4 regions of the Sporolactobacillus caesalpiniae genome follow, and region 3 is predicted to be linked to each of the others. Evidence: riboswitches for the same ligand, from Rfam matches in the RefSeq annotation. Region 3 holds a riboswitch; each other region holds the start of a gene.
The links. A riboswitch is a leader RNA that binds a small molecule or an ion and turns the genes downstream of it on or off. The one in region 3 is predicted to bind S-adenosylmethionine.
Positions count from the first base shown of each region.

Region 1 (4,223 bases), on a different contig from region 3:
TCCATAACGCGGTCCCAATCTTCTTCCTTAATGTCCACAGCATAATCCATCGTCGAGATGCCCGCGCTGTTCACGACAACATTTATTGGTCCCCCCAGAAGATCGGCAGCTGTCTTCACCGCTTGGTTGACATCCTTCTTATCCGTCACATCCAATTTGAGATGCACCAAACGACCGGATTTTCGTTCCGCTTTTTGTTCAAAAGCGACATCAGCGACAGCCACCGCGGCACCGGCTTCGAGAAAGAGGTCGGCAATCCCCTTGCCGATCCCAGAACCGCCTCCGGTAACGAATACATTTTGACCTGTTAAATCTATCTTTATCATCCTACACTCTCAATCTCCCAACCTATTAAAATAAGTGCAACGCGTCAATTCGTCTGACCGCCTCCACCAGCACGTCTTCACTGTGTACGAGACTGATCCTTATAAAGTCGTTGCCATTATTCCCGAATCCAATCCCCGGAGCCGTCACAATGTGTGCTTCGCGAAACAACATATCCGAGAAAGACTGACTGTTGTATCCTGCAGGTACCTTTAGCCAGGCAAAAAATGTGCCCGGCGGAGAAGCAACATTCCAACCGATTCGACTTAACCCACCGATGAGCACATCACGCCTCCGTTGATAGATGTGAACCAGCTCGCGTGCACACTCTTGCGATGATTGCAGCGCGCATGCCGCGGCATCTTGAACCGCACCGAACACCGTGCTGCAGGCATGCATTTGGAAGTGATTCAATGCCTTTATAACTGAAGCATTGCCCACAGCAAACCCGAACCGCCAGCCTGCCATATTATATGTTTTCGATAGAGTATATACTTCGACCGCAACGCTCTTTGCTTGTTCAATTTGGAGCAGACTCAGCGGCTTATTATGATCAAATCCAAGTGAAGCATAGGCAAAGTCATTAACAACCGGAATGCGATGTGTCCGGGCAAAATCAATCGTTTTTCGAAAGAAATCCTTCGTTGCCAGCGCACCGGTCGGATTGTTCGGATAATTGAGCATAAGGAGCCGCGCGTTTTGCAGCACATCGTCCGGAATGCTTCGATAATCAGGAAGATATCGATTTGACTCCTCAAGCGGCATAGCATAGGTTCTTGCCTGCGAGAGCATGGCCGAAGAATAATAGATCGGATAACAAGGATCCGTAATCAGCATGTAATCGTCCGGGTTAAGCAGCGCTTGCGGGATCCCGGTGATGCCGATATGCGCGCCATGGAAAACAGCGATCTCATTGACCGGATCCAATGTGACTCCATACTCCTTTTTATAAAAATCAGCAATTGCCACTCGTACCTTTTCTTTTCCGAGAAACGGGGGATAAGCATGATTTTCCGGCTGATCCACCGCCGACTTTAACGAAGCTACAATGTGTTCCGGAGTCGGCAGATCGGGATTCCCCTTGGATAAATTAATGAACGGTGCCCCTGTCTTTTCAATAGCAGCCAATTTATTATCCAACTGGTCAAAAAAATTAACAGGCAGCTTCCGAGCACGTTCGGAAGGCTTAAAATCAACCAAAACCGCACCTCCTCCGACGATCCATGATTAGCGTTCATCCCCTTTCTGAATACCAAAAACCAATGGTGCCAGCTGTTCCAGATGCCTGGCATCTACGGCATCAAAGTGATTCACTAATGGGCTGTCTAAATCCAAAACGCCAAAGAATCGATTACTGTCCGGTTCAAAAACAGGAACGACAATCTCTGATTTCGAACGCTGATCACACGCAATATGACCAGGAAACTGATGAACATCCGGGACAATTTCCGTCTTTTTCGTAAAAGCTACCTTACCGCACACGCCTTTCTGAAGAGGAATATGCATGCAAGCAACCCTGCCCTGAAACGGTCCAAGAATTAATTCATCATTCTTCCATCGGTAAAAGGTCGTTCCGTTTAGCCCGGGAACCTTTTCAAAAATAAGAGAGACCATATTACTCATGTTTGCAACCAAATCAAATTCCTGATCAAACAGGGCCCGCATTTGTTGTATTAAATCACGATACACTTTCTCCTTGTCCATGCCGATCGTCCCATCTGTCTCTAATTAATACCGATGAAAATACAGAATTATTTTTCTTGTTTATGAAACATTTCTTCATTTTTATTTATCCCATATGTAAACTAAGATTTAATGATCACATATTTTGCCTTTGAGTAAAAAATCTTCTCGTTGCACCACCTCTTAATCTTATTGAAGAATAAAAAAATTGTCCCCATGAGATAAGGAGACAATTTTATTAAACTCGCAATGAATTGAGTCAATTGGTCTCTTATCTTTCAGAATAGATCTGCAGGAATTAACACCATGCGTTCACGCGCTGGTTGTTGGGTTTCATTGGGCCGGTCCCTCCACCACTCTTGATAAGAAGCTGACTATTTAATTATCAAAGTAATTGTATGAGGATTATTGTATATTAAATAAATCCCAACTGCAACATTTTTTATCACTTAAATTTCTTCCCTTCCATACAGAAGCATCCTACGAAAAGGAACTCGCACTACGATTGATATCAAGAAATATATAGGTTTAGACGTCTCTATGGCAAAAATAGCGGATGCGGTTGTCGAAGAAGGAAGAAGTACATCGTGATGATTCATTATCAAACAGAAGCGATTCGTAAACAAATGAGCCGATTAGGAAATCCGAGTCAGTTGTGTGTCTGCTACGGGACTGGATACACCGGATATGATCTTTATCGTTTATGTGCATAATCAACCCGCACCAACTTTCCGATGCGGGCTGATCTTTATTATAGCGCTTTCAATTTTCGTAGAATCTATGCATCAGTTAAACACAATCCCACCGTCAACGAGCACGGACTGGCCGGTGATGTAGTTGGAATCACTCGAAGCCAGGAACGAAACGAAATTAGCAATGTCTTCGGGTTCTTCAGGTCGTCCCAGTGAGATGCTCTCGATCGCCTTCTTGAACGCTTCACCTTTTTTGGTCCCTTGATAGTTCGTCATGACATCGTCAATACGGTCCCACATGCCGGTGCCGACGATTCCCGGACAATAGGCATTGACCGTAATATGATCTTTGGCAAGTTCCTTTGCTGCAGCCTGAGTAAAGCCGCGCACGGCAAATTTGGTTGCTGAGTAGAGCCCCATCATCGGGAAGCTCTGATGTCCGGCAATACTGCAAGCGTTAATAATCTTTCCGCCGTTCTCCTGATTTTTCATTTGATCGGCCGCTGCTTGCATCCCGTACACCGTGCCGTATACATTCACCTTAAACAGAAGGTCCAAATTTTGCTCCTTTAAGTCCATCACCGGACCGACATGCGCAACCCCGGCGTTATTAACAAAAACGTCAACGCTTCCAAATGTATCAACCGCCTTACGGACGAGTGCCTTCTGATCTTCAGGCTTTGTTACATCACTAATAGATCCCGCCGCCTGGTAGCCGGCATCTTCGAATTCTTTGATCGTGCTCGTCAATACCTTTTCATTCACATCGCTCAGAACAACTGCGAATCCATCCTTTGCCAAACGTGCTGCAATACCCTTTCCAATTCCTTGTCCTGCTCCTGTAATGACTGCTGTACCCTTTGTCATAATCGCAAAACCTCCCATATGGAACCTGGAGTCCTATATCGCAACAGAGCGGTACTTTCCCCTGGATTCATTATATTTTTGCAGAGCAAAAAATAGTCCAACCTATTCTCGTTTTCTGCAAAATTACTCACAGTTCCCATTTTAGAATGCGCTTTCATTTTTGTAAAAATATCTGCTTATCCACTTTTAAACTGTGGTTTCAATTATTCAGACGTTTTTCTTTGAATACTGTCTCTGCATCTCATGAATACATGTCCCGTAACAGTTCCAACATATGGCGAACTTGAGATGTCCGCGGACGGCACAAACAGGTAATAGATGAATAGCCGCATTGCTTATACGCCATGTAGTCCGCATAGTTATCGACAAGCCAGTAACCGTTTGGATTCTCTTTCCGCTCAACCCAAACGGCATGTTCAAGTGGAGAGGATAACTGAACCCGTCGAACCATTTCAGACAGCCGCTCTTCCGAAATAAACTCAAAATAGAGCGGATCAATCGTTTCAATGGGTACTTGAACAACAGAAAAACGAATCATATACGTCAGCCTCCAAATGCATGCTATAAAAATTTATGTGACTACCTAGTTGTCCCATGCATGAAAGGAGAAGACTCTGAAAACCGTCACATTTTTCTTTCATTCAAAACTATACCTCC
Region 1 covers NZ_JBEVCB010000007.1:221,018-225,240, forward strand. The annotation lists gene ABWW58_RS15260 (SDR family NAD(P)-dependent oxidoreductase) at 1-326, opposite strand, end outside; gene ABWW58_RS15265 (aminotransferase class I/II-fold pyridoxal phosphate-dependent enzyme) at 352-1,524, opposite strand; gene msrC (free L-methionine (R)-S-oxide reductase MsrC) at 1,552-2,028, opposite strand; SAM riboswitch class I at 2,276-2,376, opposite strand; gene ABWW58_RS15275 (acetoin reductase) at 2,793-3,566, opposite strand; gene ABWW58_RS15280 (hypothetical protein) at 3,808-4,104, opposite strand.
Region 1: it holds a riboswitch for S-adenosylmethionine, as region 3 does, so the genes downstream of both, msrC (free L-methionine (R)-S-oxide reductase MsrC) here and ABWW58_RS05770 (vitamin B12 independent methionine synthase) in region 3, are expected to answer to the same signal.

Region 2 (4,223 bases), on a different contig from region 3:
TGGCGAAGGTCATGGACGGCCTAGTGTTCGGTGAGCCACAGGACACACTTCCGCAGGATGCGGTGGCTTCGACGTTGCTCATAGGATGTGAGCGCCGTCGTTTCCTTGAAACAAATATTTTTTATGCTATCCTATCAGTGTGAAAAAAATCGCTTATCCACACCCGAGGGCGTGGAAAGCGATTTTGCGTGCAAGAAGTTAATGGGTCTTAGACTCAGAGTGTATTTGCTGTTTTAATAAATCTGCTTTATCGGTCTTCTCCCATGGGAGTTCGATGTCGGTTCGGCCAAAGTGTCCGTAAGCCGCCGTCTGTCGATAGATCGGCCTGCGTAAATCAAGCATCTCAATAATACCTGCCGGACGAAGATCAAAATTATGGCGAATCAACTGAACAAGCTGTTCCTCAGTTGCTTTCCCGGTGCCAAAGGTATCCACGGAAATGGATACCGGTTCAGCGACACCGATGGCGTAGGCTAATTGAATTTCACATTTTTCAGCCAATCCCGCTGCGACAATATTCTTTGCGACATATCGGGCCGCATAAGAGGCCGAGCGGTCAACTTTCGTCGCGTCTTTTCCTGAAAAAGCGCCGCCGCCATGACGCGCGTATCCGCCGTAGGTATCAACGATAATCTTTCTTCCGGTCAGACCGGCATCTCCTTGTGGTCCGCCAATAACAAAGCGCCCGGTAGGGTTAATGAAAAATTTGGTTTTTTCATCAATTAAGTTCGGCGGAACTGTCGGCCGAATTACAAACTCATGAATATCTTTCTTGATTTGTTCTTCGGTCGCTTCTGGATCATGCTGTGTGGAAATGACAATTGTGTCAATGCGTTCCGGATGGCCCTGTTCGTCGTATTCAACCGTTACCTGAGTCTTTCCATCGGGACGGAGATAACCGATCGTCTTGTTTTTGCGAACGTCAGCCAGCCTTTTTGCAAGCTTATGCGCGAGTGAAACTGGGAGCGGCATCAGCTCCGGTGTTTCATTGACTGCGAAACCAAACATCAATCCTTGATCTCCGGCACCAATTGCTTCAATCTCATCATCTGACATCGTGCCCTCACGCGCCTCAAGCGCCTTGTCAACGCCCTGCGCAATGTCTGCCGATTGTTCCTCAATAGACGTTAAAATTGCACAGTTAGAGGCATCAAAGCCGTATTTCGCATTGTTATAGCCAATCTCCTGAATCGTACGGCGAACTACTTTCGGTATATCCACATAGGTGGAAGTCGAAATTTCACCTGTTACAAGGACAAGTCCAGTATTAACCACAGTTTCACAAGCAACCCTTGCATTTGGATCCCCCTTAAGGAGTTCATCAAGAATTGCATCTGAAATCTGGTCGCAAATCTTATCCGGATGGCCTTCAGTTACCGATTCGGAAGTGAACAAGCGTCTTGAATACTTCTTCGTCATTTTTCTTCACCCTGCCTTTCAAACATTATATACAAAATGGTGTCAACGGTACTCGATCCCTCTGCTTTTGTTTTCAAGGCATGAAAAAAGCCCACTCCAATTAAGGATAGGCCGATTCTTATCGCGCGCCTCTTATTATCAGAAGAAAGACGAAACAATCTCTTTTCTCTGCAGGTTAGCACCGTGCCGTTATTCGGCCGGTTGCCGGGCTTCATCGGGCCTGTCCCTCTGCCTACTCGGAATAAGAGCAGCCGTATGTAAATCCCATCATAACGCAGGGGATTAAAACTGTCAACGAATTCCTCGCGACTGTCACAGGCAAACATTGCAGAATAGTATAGATTGAAAAAACTAAGATTCACAGAAATTCTGATTTCACTGTCCATTGCATCGTGACACATACACTGTTAATCTATTAGAGTCTGTTCAAAAAGGAGGACAAAAAGAGCCGAGGTCAGGCAAATCGCCACGTCGCGTGTCATGCCTGACACTAGCTCGTCCTGAGCGTCGAAGATCAAGGAAGCGCAGTTTTGAGCTACCCGCGCGTACTTTCACAGGACGTGATGGCTTCACCGTTGTGCACAGGGCCGTGCACGGTATTAGTTGAAGATCCCCTGTTAATACGTGAGGAGCGGAGAAACAAGCTGACGCAGAACTTCCACAGGATGCGGTGACTTCTGCGTTTGGCACAGGACGTGCATGCTGTTAGCAGAAGATCCTCATTGCCTTTTTCCCGGACTTTTTGAACACCCTCTATTAGTAGGTATTATTATTTCTAATGCGTTATACTATAAATAGTAAGTGAAAATTTTTTGATTAGACAACTTGGCTTCGTCAAGCCCTCTGGCGAATGCGAAGTTTTAGCTGCTTCTATACTCCTCTGAATTTTAAACATTCTTAACGTACACAGAAAGGGTTGATTCCATGTACCATGCGTCCCTTGAAACACCCATCTCTGAATTGCTGCATACCGGGAACTCGTTCATTAATTTATCCGTTCCTGAACTTATTGAACATGCACTGAAGAAAAATGAAGGCGTTTTAACTAATAACGGCGCTCTTGCTGTTACAACCGGAAAATATACAGGGAGATCGCCTAAAGACAGATTTTTCGTTAAGGATGAAGTGACAAGCGAATTAGTTGACTGGAGCAGGAATCAGCAAATAAATGAAAGCGTTTTCCTTAATGCTTATCAGAAAATTGTTCATTACCTGACAGGGAAAAAAGACAAATATGTGTTTCGCGGCTTCGCAGGTGCAGACCCGGAGCATCGCCTCGCCATTCAGATTGTTAATGAGTATGCTTGGCAGAACCTATTCTGCCGGCAGCTGTTTATTGAGCCAACCAACTCGGAGTTGGAACATCATCACGCTGCGTTCACGGTCCTTGCCGCTCCAGGATTCAAAGCAGATCCACTTGTTGACGGCACACGCTCCGAAGCGTTTATCATCATATCCATGAAGTACAGGATCATTTTAATCGGCGGCACTGAGTACGGAGGAGAAATTAAAAAATCCATTTTCACTGTTATGAATTATTTATTGCCTCAAAAAGGGATCATGTCGATGCATTGTTCAGCAAATCAAGGATCAGACGGACGTGTCGCTTTATTTTTCGGATTATCAGGAACGGGAAAGACAACTCTCTCCAATTCACCGGATCGATCTTTAATTGGCGACGATGAGCATGGATGGTCGACAGATGGTGTGTTCAATATTGAAGGCGGATGCTATGCCAAAGCCATCCGATTGTCGCGTGAAAAAGAACCGCAAATCTATGACAGTATTCAATTCGGCACCATTCTTGAGAATGTTGTCATCTCCCAGAAAAATCGCAAACCTGACTATGATAATGCTGATTTGACAGAAAACACACGTGCCGCGTATTCGCTGAATGCTGTTGCCAATGCCTTGCTTCCAAGTATTGGCGGTCATCCGAGCACAATTATTTTTCTGACAGCAGATGCTTTTGGTGTACTTCCGCCAATCAGCATACTTTCCCCGGAGCAAGCGATGTACCAATTCCTTTCAGGCTATACGAGTAAATTAGCCGGTACAGAACGCGGCGTTGTTGATCCCGAAACGACCTTCTCAACCTGTTTCGGCGCTCCATTTATGCCGCTTCCGGCGATAAAGTATGCCGAACTCCTTGGGACGTCAATTAAGCGAAACAATGTGACCGTTTACCTTGTGAATACCGGTTGGAGCGGCGGGCCGTACGGGGTTGGCAAACGCATTGATCTTTCGTACACAAGACGGATAATTGACGCCGCCTTAAATGGCAAACTAAGTGATCAAGACATCTATAAAGATCCCATTTTCGGTTTGCATATTCCACGATCATGTCCGGGTGTTCCCGATCATGTGCTGATACCTTGGAAAACGTGGTCGGATCATTCAGCATATACTCAAGCTGCCCAACATCTCGCTCAGCAATTCCAAGCGAATTTCAAGAAATTTTCGGATGTTCCGGAGCAGATTCGCAGCGCCGGACCGATCTATTCATGATCACCGTTTCAACTGCTTGCGATTTGCAAGTCTTTAGTTGTAATCAAAAACCACCCGTGTGAACGGGTGGTTTTGATTTTAGTCAGACTTGTAATTCGGTCACCGGTGTCCATTTTCTTTGACGAATGGCTTTCATCGATAAAGGGAGCACTTGATCCTTCATCAAGAAGCTATACTGTTTCCGCTCTTTAATTGACTCAGGAATATAACTGATAAACCTTGGGCCATCGGTCTCCATATAATCCTGTTTCAGAGTTACTTGGTCAACGCTGGCAAAGTAAATATTCTTTACCATT
Region 2 covers NZ_JBEVCB010000001.1:172,196-176,418, reverse strand. The annotation lists gene metK (methionine adenosyltransferase) at 199-1,419, opposite strand; SAM riboswitch class I at 1,549-1,667, opposite strand; gene pckA (phosphoenolpyruvate carboxykinase (ATP)) at 2,344-3,927, shown strand; gene ytkD (RNA deprotection pyrophosphohydrolase) at 4,010-4,223, opposite strand, start outside.
Region 2: it holds a riboswitch for S-adenosylmethionine, as region 3 does, so the genes downstream of both, metK (methionine adenosyltransferase) here and ABWW58_RS05770 (vitamin B12 independent methionine synthase) in region 3, are expected to answer to the same signal.

Region 3 (4,223 bases):
CAAAAATCTGCAGCATCATTAGAGAAGAAATTCATGCGGATGCTGTGGCGATGACGGATAAAGAGACCGTTCTCGCATACGTTGGTTTTGGTGAGGAACGCTACACAGTCGGCAAAAATATCGTTAGCGATTTGACGAAAAAGGTGATCAGCCAAGGCAATATTACGTTCTCTAACCATTCATCGGAGCATCATCTGCCGCAAATTCAATCGGTACTCATTATTCCGTTAAAGGAAAAGGATGAAGTTACAGGAACGCTCAAAACCTACTACCGCAAAGCGACGAAAATGACCTACTCCCAGCAGACGCTGGCGATCGGGCTGTCACAGATGATTTCTACCTTATTGGAAATCTCCCGAATGGAACAAATAAAGGAAGCGGCGAGCAAGGCGGAGCTGCGGGCACTTCAGTCAAAGATCAATCCGCATTTTCTCTTTAACGCACTGAACACGATTGCCTCTCTTACGCGCAGAGATCCGGGGAAGGCGCGTGAACTGATTATCCATTTATCCGGATATATGCGGTCGAATATTGAGCGAACGGATGAACTGATCGATATGGATGAAGCCATTCAGCAAGTAAAGGACTATGTCGAAATTGAGCTTGCGAGATTTGGTCACCGGTTGGAAGTGGACTATGATCTGGATCCGGTTGATTTAAAAATTCCCAGCCTTCTGGTGCAGCCGCTCGTTGAAAATGCGATCAAGCATGGCGCGCTGAAAGCAGGCGGGCAGGGCAAGGTCACAATAAGCGTCGAGGCATTGAGCCATTGTGTTCGCATTCATGTAAGGGATAATGGGCCGGGCATTGATCAGGCAACGATTGATCGCTTGTATACAAACCAAATGCCTGCAAAAAAAATCGGATTGCTAAATGTGCATCAACGCGTAAAATTAATCTATGGGAACGGGTTGATCATCCGTCATTTATCGCCTGGGACCGACGTTTACTTCGACATTAAGAAGGTGGTCCAATGAAAGCAATTATCGTTGAAGATGAACAGTTGGCACGTGAGGAACTTGAATTCTTAATTCACACCTATAGCTCAATTGAGATTACAAACTGCTTCGAGGATGGCCTTGATGTGTTGAAATTTTTACAAGAGAATGAGATCGATGCTATTTTTCTAGATATCAATATTCCATCGCTTGACGGTATCCTTCTGGCTAGCAACATCAGCAAGTTCAAGCGGAAGCCGTATATTATTTTTACTACGGCTTATAAGGAGCATGCGGCAAAAGCATTTGAACTGGAGGCTTTCGATTATATTTTAAAACCCTATGATGAAAAGCGGATCGCGCCGATGCTCGCAAAGCTTGAGGCGACCTTTTTACGTGATCACGGAATTGCGGAACGATCTGATGAAACGACTGACGTTCATAATGACACCACAAGCAGGACGCAACGCATCAATCTACGAAATAACGAAAAAATTATTGTTAAAAAAGTTGACGACATTTACTATGCAGAAGCCAGCGAGAAGGTGACGCTCGTCTATACTAACGATGCAAAGTATACGATGCCAATGAGCCTGTCTGAGTTTCAAGCGATGCTGCCGCAAAAACTTTTCTTTCGCTGTCATCGTTCGTACACGGTCAATCTGTCTAAAATTCGAGAGATTGTTCCGTGGTTTAATCAAACCTATGTTGTCCGTCTGCATGATCTTAAGGCAGAAATTCCCGTCAGCAGAAGCAACATTAAGGAATTTAAAGAGCGGATGCATTTGGGGTGAATTTGAAAAATTAAAAAGGAAAAGCTCAGTCCCTATACGGCTGAGCTTTTCCTTTTTAAGAGAGGAGGCCTTTAATCCTTCCAAACTTTTTTCGCAACATCAACCACTAACCCTAGTTTTGCCCACTGCTGTGCTTCGGTAAGTTTATTGCCTTCTTCAGTTGAAGCGAATCCGCATTGGGTTGACAGGCAAAGGTTCTTCAATGGAACATAGTTTGCTGCTTCTTCGATTCTTTTTTGCAATGCGTCTTCAGATTCAAGTTCTGGAAATTTAGACGTCACAAGTCCTAAGACAACTTTTTTGTCTGAGCCCTCTGTGAAAATTTCACCGAGCGGAGCAAAATCGCCGGATCGTTCATTGTCATATTCCAGAAAATAGCCATCGAGATTAAGCTGGGCAAGGTATTTTGCTACCGGTCCGTAACCGCCGGAAAATAGGAACGTGGATTGGAAATTCCCACGGCAAATATGTGTCGTTATCGTCAAATCTTCAGGGAGACCGTTTAATGCTTGGTTAATGACCGTCACGCTGTCCTTTGCGAGTTGCTCATAGCGTTCCTTTTCTTCTACCGATTTAGTGAAAATAATCTGGTTGATCAGGAACGCCCAGGTCGTGTCGTCGAGTTGAAGGTAGCGACAGCCTAGATCATAGAAATGCCGGATGGTTTTGTGATACGCAGCTGCCAAATCATCCAAGAAGTCTTCACGAGTCGGATAAAAGTTAACCGCTTGATCGCTGCGATGATCACGGAAATAAAGGGTAGGGCTAGGGATTGTCTGTTTTACAAGAATGCCTTCCGGAACGATGCTCTGCATGAATTTAAAAGCATCGAAAAATGAATGATCAGGATTATAAGATACCTTGTCAATGAATCGTACATTCGTATCACGGGTCTTTGCACCTTTAAATTTGTAACTTTCATTTTGTGAATAAGATTCAACACCGTTTAGTTCGGCAAGAAAGTCCAAATGCCACCAGCTTCGACGAAATTCTCCGTCAGTCACAGCCTTTAATCCCGACTTGATTTGCTTCTCAACAATTTTCTTTATCTCTTCGTCTTCAACTTGATTCAGAGCTGCTTTGTCGATCTCACCGGCGTCAAACTGTTCACGAGCTCTTTTCAATTCAGCCGGGCGTAAGAGACTTCCTACTTGATCAGATCTGAATGGCGCTTTTTTTACTAGGGTTACTGTCATTTCTGTTTCCTCCTCAACTCTATTTCTTCTCGTGCAACCGCCGGCTTTTGCCGTCATGGATCTGCTCACTAGATTTTAGATGGCCGCGGCAGATTTGTGCGTGACTCAATCCGTTTTAATGAAAAAAGCCCTCTTCAGGAAGAAGAAGGCTGCATGTTCGAGTCTCTTCTTATCCCTCCGCACATGATTGTGTCAGCTGGGATTAGCACCTTGTCGTGAAACGACGGTTGCTGAAGCGTCATCGGGCCAGTCCCTCGACTTCTCTAGATAAGAATTGTAGTTAATTATTTGATTGATTTGTAGTTTACGACAAAACGATATTTTTTTCAAGTATTTATTAACTGGAGAGTGAAAAGTTCTGTGTGAATAAACAAAAGGATAACCCTTAAATGGGATTTTATGGTATCCTCTATTTCTACGACAAAAGAGAGGATAAAATCGCCAAGGGTTATCGTAGTTCTTATTCTATCGTGTTCCTTCGCGATTGACTAGTGCCATGTTAAAATTTATTGATTCTGTACTTCTGTTCTTCCGTTCTTGTTTCCATAGATTCGCTACGTTTCAATGGTTTGTTGTGATCATTATCGGTTTGATGATACGTTCTGACTGTCTCGGAATCACTTCGGTGATTCGTGACTTGTCCCTAAACCCGAAGGGTTATGAGTCCATGATTCATTTCTTTCGTTCTTCCGCATGGTCTTTGAGCGAACTACGGCAACAGTGGCTGCGCGTGGTGCTCAAGTTTGCGCCGCTCAAGCATGAAGCGGGCGCCGTGGTTCTCGTTGGCGATGGCGTCAAACAGGCGAAAGAAGCCCGCTACATGCCCGCTGTGAAGAAATTGTTTCAAGAGTCCGAGGATGTATCCAAGTCCGCCTTCATCTTTGGACATCTCTGGGGTTCTGTGGGCATCCTGATCGGAAACGCTGGAAAGTTGTTCTGCCTACCTCTTTTTCTTCGCCTTCATGATGGTGTCCAGACGATTCGTCAATGGGAAACGTGCGATGAAAATCAAGACTCCCACGTGGTGCAAATGATTGATCAAGGATTTTCAGCCGCTCGGGTGCTGGGACGTGCGTTGTTTCTACTTGACCGTTATTTCTTGTCTGTACCTGCACTTCGTCGGTTGAATCAACGGAATCAGGAAGGAAGCACGCAACTGGATCTGGTGACGAAAGCAAAAACCTCCTGCGTGGCTTATGAACACCCCGTTCAAACGGGCGGACGGGGACGTCCACGGAAAAAAGGAACCAAAGTGCATGTAAGCACACTGTTTGAAACGCAGGAGAACCAGTTTC
Region 3 covers NZ_JBEVCB010000002.1:494,431-498,653, reverse strand. The annotation lists gene ABWW58_RS05780 (LytS/YhcK type 5TM receptor domain-containing protein) at 1-977, shown strand, start outside; gene ABWW58_RS05775 (LytR/AlgR family response regulator transcription factor) at 974-1,732, shown strand; gene ABWW58_RS05770 (vitamin B12 independent methionine synthase) at 1,804-2,928, opposite strand; SAM riboswitch class I at 3,095-3,202, opposite strand; gene ABWW58_RS05765 (transposase) at 3,425-4,223, shown strand, end outside.

Region 4 (4,223 bases), on a different contig from region 3:
ATTTTCTCCCGCACAGCTTTGTCGTAAGATCGGACTGTTCCTTCAAGCAAAGCGGTATTCGGCAACACGTTCCATGTCTTTCCGGATTCAATATGAGTAATCGAAACCACACTTGGCTCAAACGGACTAACATTTCGGCTGACGATTGATTGAGCGGCGACAATAAATTCACCGGTCGCGACAATCACATCATTGGCGCCTTCAGGATGAGCGGCATGACCGCCCTTCCCGTTGAACGTGACAAAAAAGCGATCAACTGCGGCATTCAGATTGCCTTCTTTCACTCCGATGACACCGGTCGGAAGCTCATCATTCACATGGAGACCAAAGATGGTTTCCACACCCTTTAATATTCCGGTCTGCACGACTTTGTCGGCTCCATGATCTACCTCTTCAGCCGGTTGAAAAATAAGTAAAACAGTTCCGTTTAACTGATCTTCAATTTTCTTTAATTCAAGCGCCGTCGCCAGTAAATTGGTTAAGTGAAAATCATGCCCACACGCGTGCATCCGATCTGGATGCTCAGAAGAATAGGACAAACCGGATTCTTCGTTGATCGGCAGTGCATCTATGTCCGCTCGCAACGCGATTAAAGGACCCAATTTTTTCCCGCCGATCTTCGCAAAGACTCCTGTCTCCAGTGGATTCGGCAAAATGTCGATGTCATGCTCTTGAAGCACTGCTCTAATCTTTTTCGTCGTCTCGAATTCATTGAGTGCAAGCTCAGGATGTCGATGAAACCAGTGAAATAATGATTCCAACGTCCGAAGCGTTTCTTTTGCTAATCCAGACTGAGTCATGTCATTCCTCCTCATAAGTCAGTTTTTGGAGAAACGCCTTGGTTCGAACACTTTTACTGTTCTCAAAAAGTTCTTTCGGATTCGAATCTTCAACGAGTTCTCCGTTCTCCAAGAAGATAATTCGGCTTGCCACACTCCGAACGAAACGCATCTCATGTGACACCAAGATCATGGTCATTCCTTGCGCAGCGATTTCCTTAATTAGATGAAGAATCTCACCGACCCATTCCGGATCAAGTGCGCTCGTCGGCTCGTCGAAAAGCATGACTTTGGGATCAACTGCAAGCGCCCGTGCAATACCCACGCGCTGCTGCTGCCCACCTGAGAGATTAGCCGGATAATCGTACAGCTTATCTCCCATGCCGACCTTTTTCAGCAAGGATTCAGCTTTCTCTTCGGCATCTTTTCGCTTTAGCTTCGAGACGATAACTAGACTCTCCGTAACATTTTCAAGCACCGTCTTATTCTTGAATAGATTGTAGTGTTGAAAGACCATTGAGCTCTGTCCGCGCAGACGCCTCACATCGTGTTTGCTGTATTTCGATGCATCAATGGAGGCATCCCCCACAGTAATCCGTCCTGAATCAGGCACTTCCAGCCAGTTTAGTAAGCGCAGAAGCGTCGTTTTACCCGCACCGCTTGGGCCAATAAGAGTCACTACTTCGCCTTGGTTGATGGTAAGATTAATAGTTTTTAAGACTTGTGTTTTTTTAAACGATTTCGTAATGTTTTCTAATTGGATCACTTGTCTACTTTCCTTTCATAGCGGCGCGCGTAAATTTCTACCTTGGAAAGAGCAAAGGCTACGATCGCACAGATCACCCAATAAATAATGGATACGACCACGTAAATTTCAAAAAATCGAAACGAACGTGAGCCGACAATTTTTGCTTGAGCCATGATATCAATGATGGATATCGTAAAGACAAGCGACGTTTCCTTAATAAGGGAAATCAGTGAATTGGACAACGGCGGAATCGCAATTCCGATCGCTTGTGGTACAATCACGCGCCGGAGCGCCTGAAGCCGCGTCATATTGACACTGTAGCATGCCTCTAATTGCCCGGCATCAACTGCCAGCAGAGAACTTCTCATGGTCTCAGACATATAAGCCCCCGCATTTATCGCAAGTGCGACAATCGCAAAAGCAATACTTGGCACACCGTTCACATCGAACGCCGTGCCAAATTTTGCATTAATTGCTTTTAGAAACAAAGGGATCCCGTAATACACAAGCATGATTTGAACCAGATCCGGAGTTCCTCGGATAAATGAAATATAGACCTTTGCGAGCGGGCTCAGGATCCTGATGTTCGCATACCTGATAAACGAGACAATAAACGCAATCACAAGTCCAATCACCGCAGACATAAAAGCAATGAACAGTGTCGTAGGCAGTGCCTGCAACACCTCAGGAAACGAGTGAATCATAAATACCGGATCGAAAATTTTTCCCATTAGTTTATCCTATTCCTCTAAACGTAAATTACTGTTTTTCTGCCGCTTCTTTGGTTGTATAGTCTTTGCCAAGGTATTTAATAGATAATTTCTCCAACGTGCCGTCTTTACGCAGAGAAATGAGTGCTTTGTCGATCAATTTTTGGTATTTGCTTCCGCGATCATTTTTCACATAGAGCAAATGAATCGGACTAATTCCCAGTTCAGGAGCTGTTGTCCCGTCGACCTTAATACCAAGTTTCTTTGCCGTCAGTTTGGTCGTGATGATGCTGCTGATGGTCGCATCTACTCGTTTGGAATCAATTTCCTGCAAAGCATTGTTAATATTTCCATCAGTGTATTTTATCTTTATTTTATTGCCATTTTCTTTATTGAACTTTTCCAATGCGGTCGTTGTGTTCGTTCCAACGCCAGCCGCCACTTTTTTGCCAAACAGATCCTTTAGCGATTTAATGTCCGTTCTTCCCGCTTTATAGATGATTTGCGAACTTCCGTATAGATAAGGCTGTTTAGAGAACAAATATTTCGCTTCACGTTCCGGGTTCTTTCCGAGGTCACTGGCAATAATGTCAAATTTTCCCGATTCAAGCGCGACGAAGATACTATCCCAAGCCGTAGGAACATACTTGAATTTGAGCGACGGTACCTTTTTATCAACCGCCCTCATCACAGCAATATCATAGCCATCAGCTTGACCATTCGATTTCACATAGTTATAAGGAGGGTATGCGCCTTCTGTTCCTACATTAACGGTCGTGACCTTCACCGCTTTTTTCTTATCAGACGCTGCGCTATTCCCGCAAGCTGTTACGGTCAGTAAGAGAATAAATACCAGCAAGGATGCAACCAATTTCTTTTTCATTGTTCTTCCCCCAATTTTTGTCTGTTGGTTCATTTAATTATTATTCCTATAAATTTACTTGTATTATGCCATCATGCATGTACAGCTCATGGTGTCCCTTCTCCCTAGTTAAAGTTTGCGGCAGTTCAAAAATAAAAACGATTACTTTTCTTGAGTGCAAGAAAAATAACCGCCGCTGCCGTCCGACTTTATTTTTCTTATCTCTCAGAATCGATCTGCTGGATTTAACACCGTGCATCGTTTCCCATGCTGGTTGTTGGGGTTCATTGGGCCAGTCCCTCCCCCACTCTTGATAAGAATTATTTAATTGGTGTATTGAGTGTACGAAAAATTAAACAGATAGTCAAGACTATTCCATAGTATTTCAATGAGTTTTATTTGTTATGAATAAAAAACGTCACTGATTTGTTGAAAAAAACCATATGTTTCTTTATTCAGAATCAATCTCATCGCCGAAAATGCCCTTCAAATGCTCATCGAAGTGTTCATGAATTTTCTTGAACTTCTCGTCAAATTCCTCTTGCGTGATGATCCCTTTCTCCATCAGCAAATAAAACAACGCCGTATTCCGTTCATAATTCAGCACTGCCTCTGATCCGAGTTCGGTGATCAGTTCATCATTGGTCATGTAAAAGCATCTCCCTGTGATCTAATGTCCGGAGCAGGATTGCCCTACTTGTACTATGAACGAAATTGTTCGCCGGCATACATATCCTCTCGGAAGTCCATGTTCCGTAATGATTCACTACGGTTTCATCTCATCCACATTCTTCACGCTGAACAAACCGATAAAGCATGTAACCCAAAACAGCACCGGTTGTATTGAGAATCACATCGTCAATATCAGTCATACGGTTGGGCAGAAAAAGTTGAATCCATTCAATGGTCGCGGAAAAAAGTGCACCCATAAAGATCGCATGAGGCCATCTGAACTGTGGATACTTCATGGTCAGAAAAAAACCAAAGGGAAGAAACAACAAGATATTTCCCAGATCATCAATGATAAAATAGAATAGAGAAGCTGATTGAACGTTTTGAAAGATCACTAGTGGATTTAAATTAACGTTAAAGCGCTGGATAGGCGTGCCGGTAACAGTTCCGGT
Region 4 covers NZ_JBEVCB010000007.1:200,401-204,623, forward strand. The annotation lists gene ABWW58_RS15165 (amidohydrolase) at 1-800, opposite strand, end outside; gene ABWW58_RS15170 (amino acid ABC transporter ATP-binding protein) at 802-1,545, opposite strand; gene ABWW58_RS15175 (amino acid ABC transporter permease) at 1,542-2,258, opposite strand; gene ABWW58_RS15180 (transporter substrate-binding domain-containing protein) at 2,287-3,120, opposite strand; SAM riboswitch class I at 3,315-3,419, opposite strand; gene ABWW58_RS15185 (hypothetical protein) at 3,551-3,748, opposite strand; gene ABWW58_RS15190 (VanZ family protein) at 3,879-4,223, opposite strand, start outside.
Region 4: it holds a riboswitch for S-adenosylmethionine, as region 3 does, so the genes downstream of both, ABWW58_RS15180 (transporter substrate-binding domain-containing protein) here and ABWW58_RS05770 (vitamin B12 independent methionine synthase) in region 3, are expected to answer to the same signal.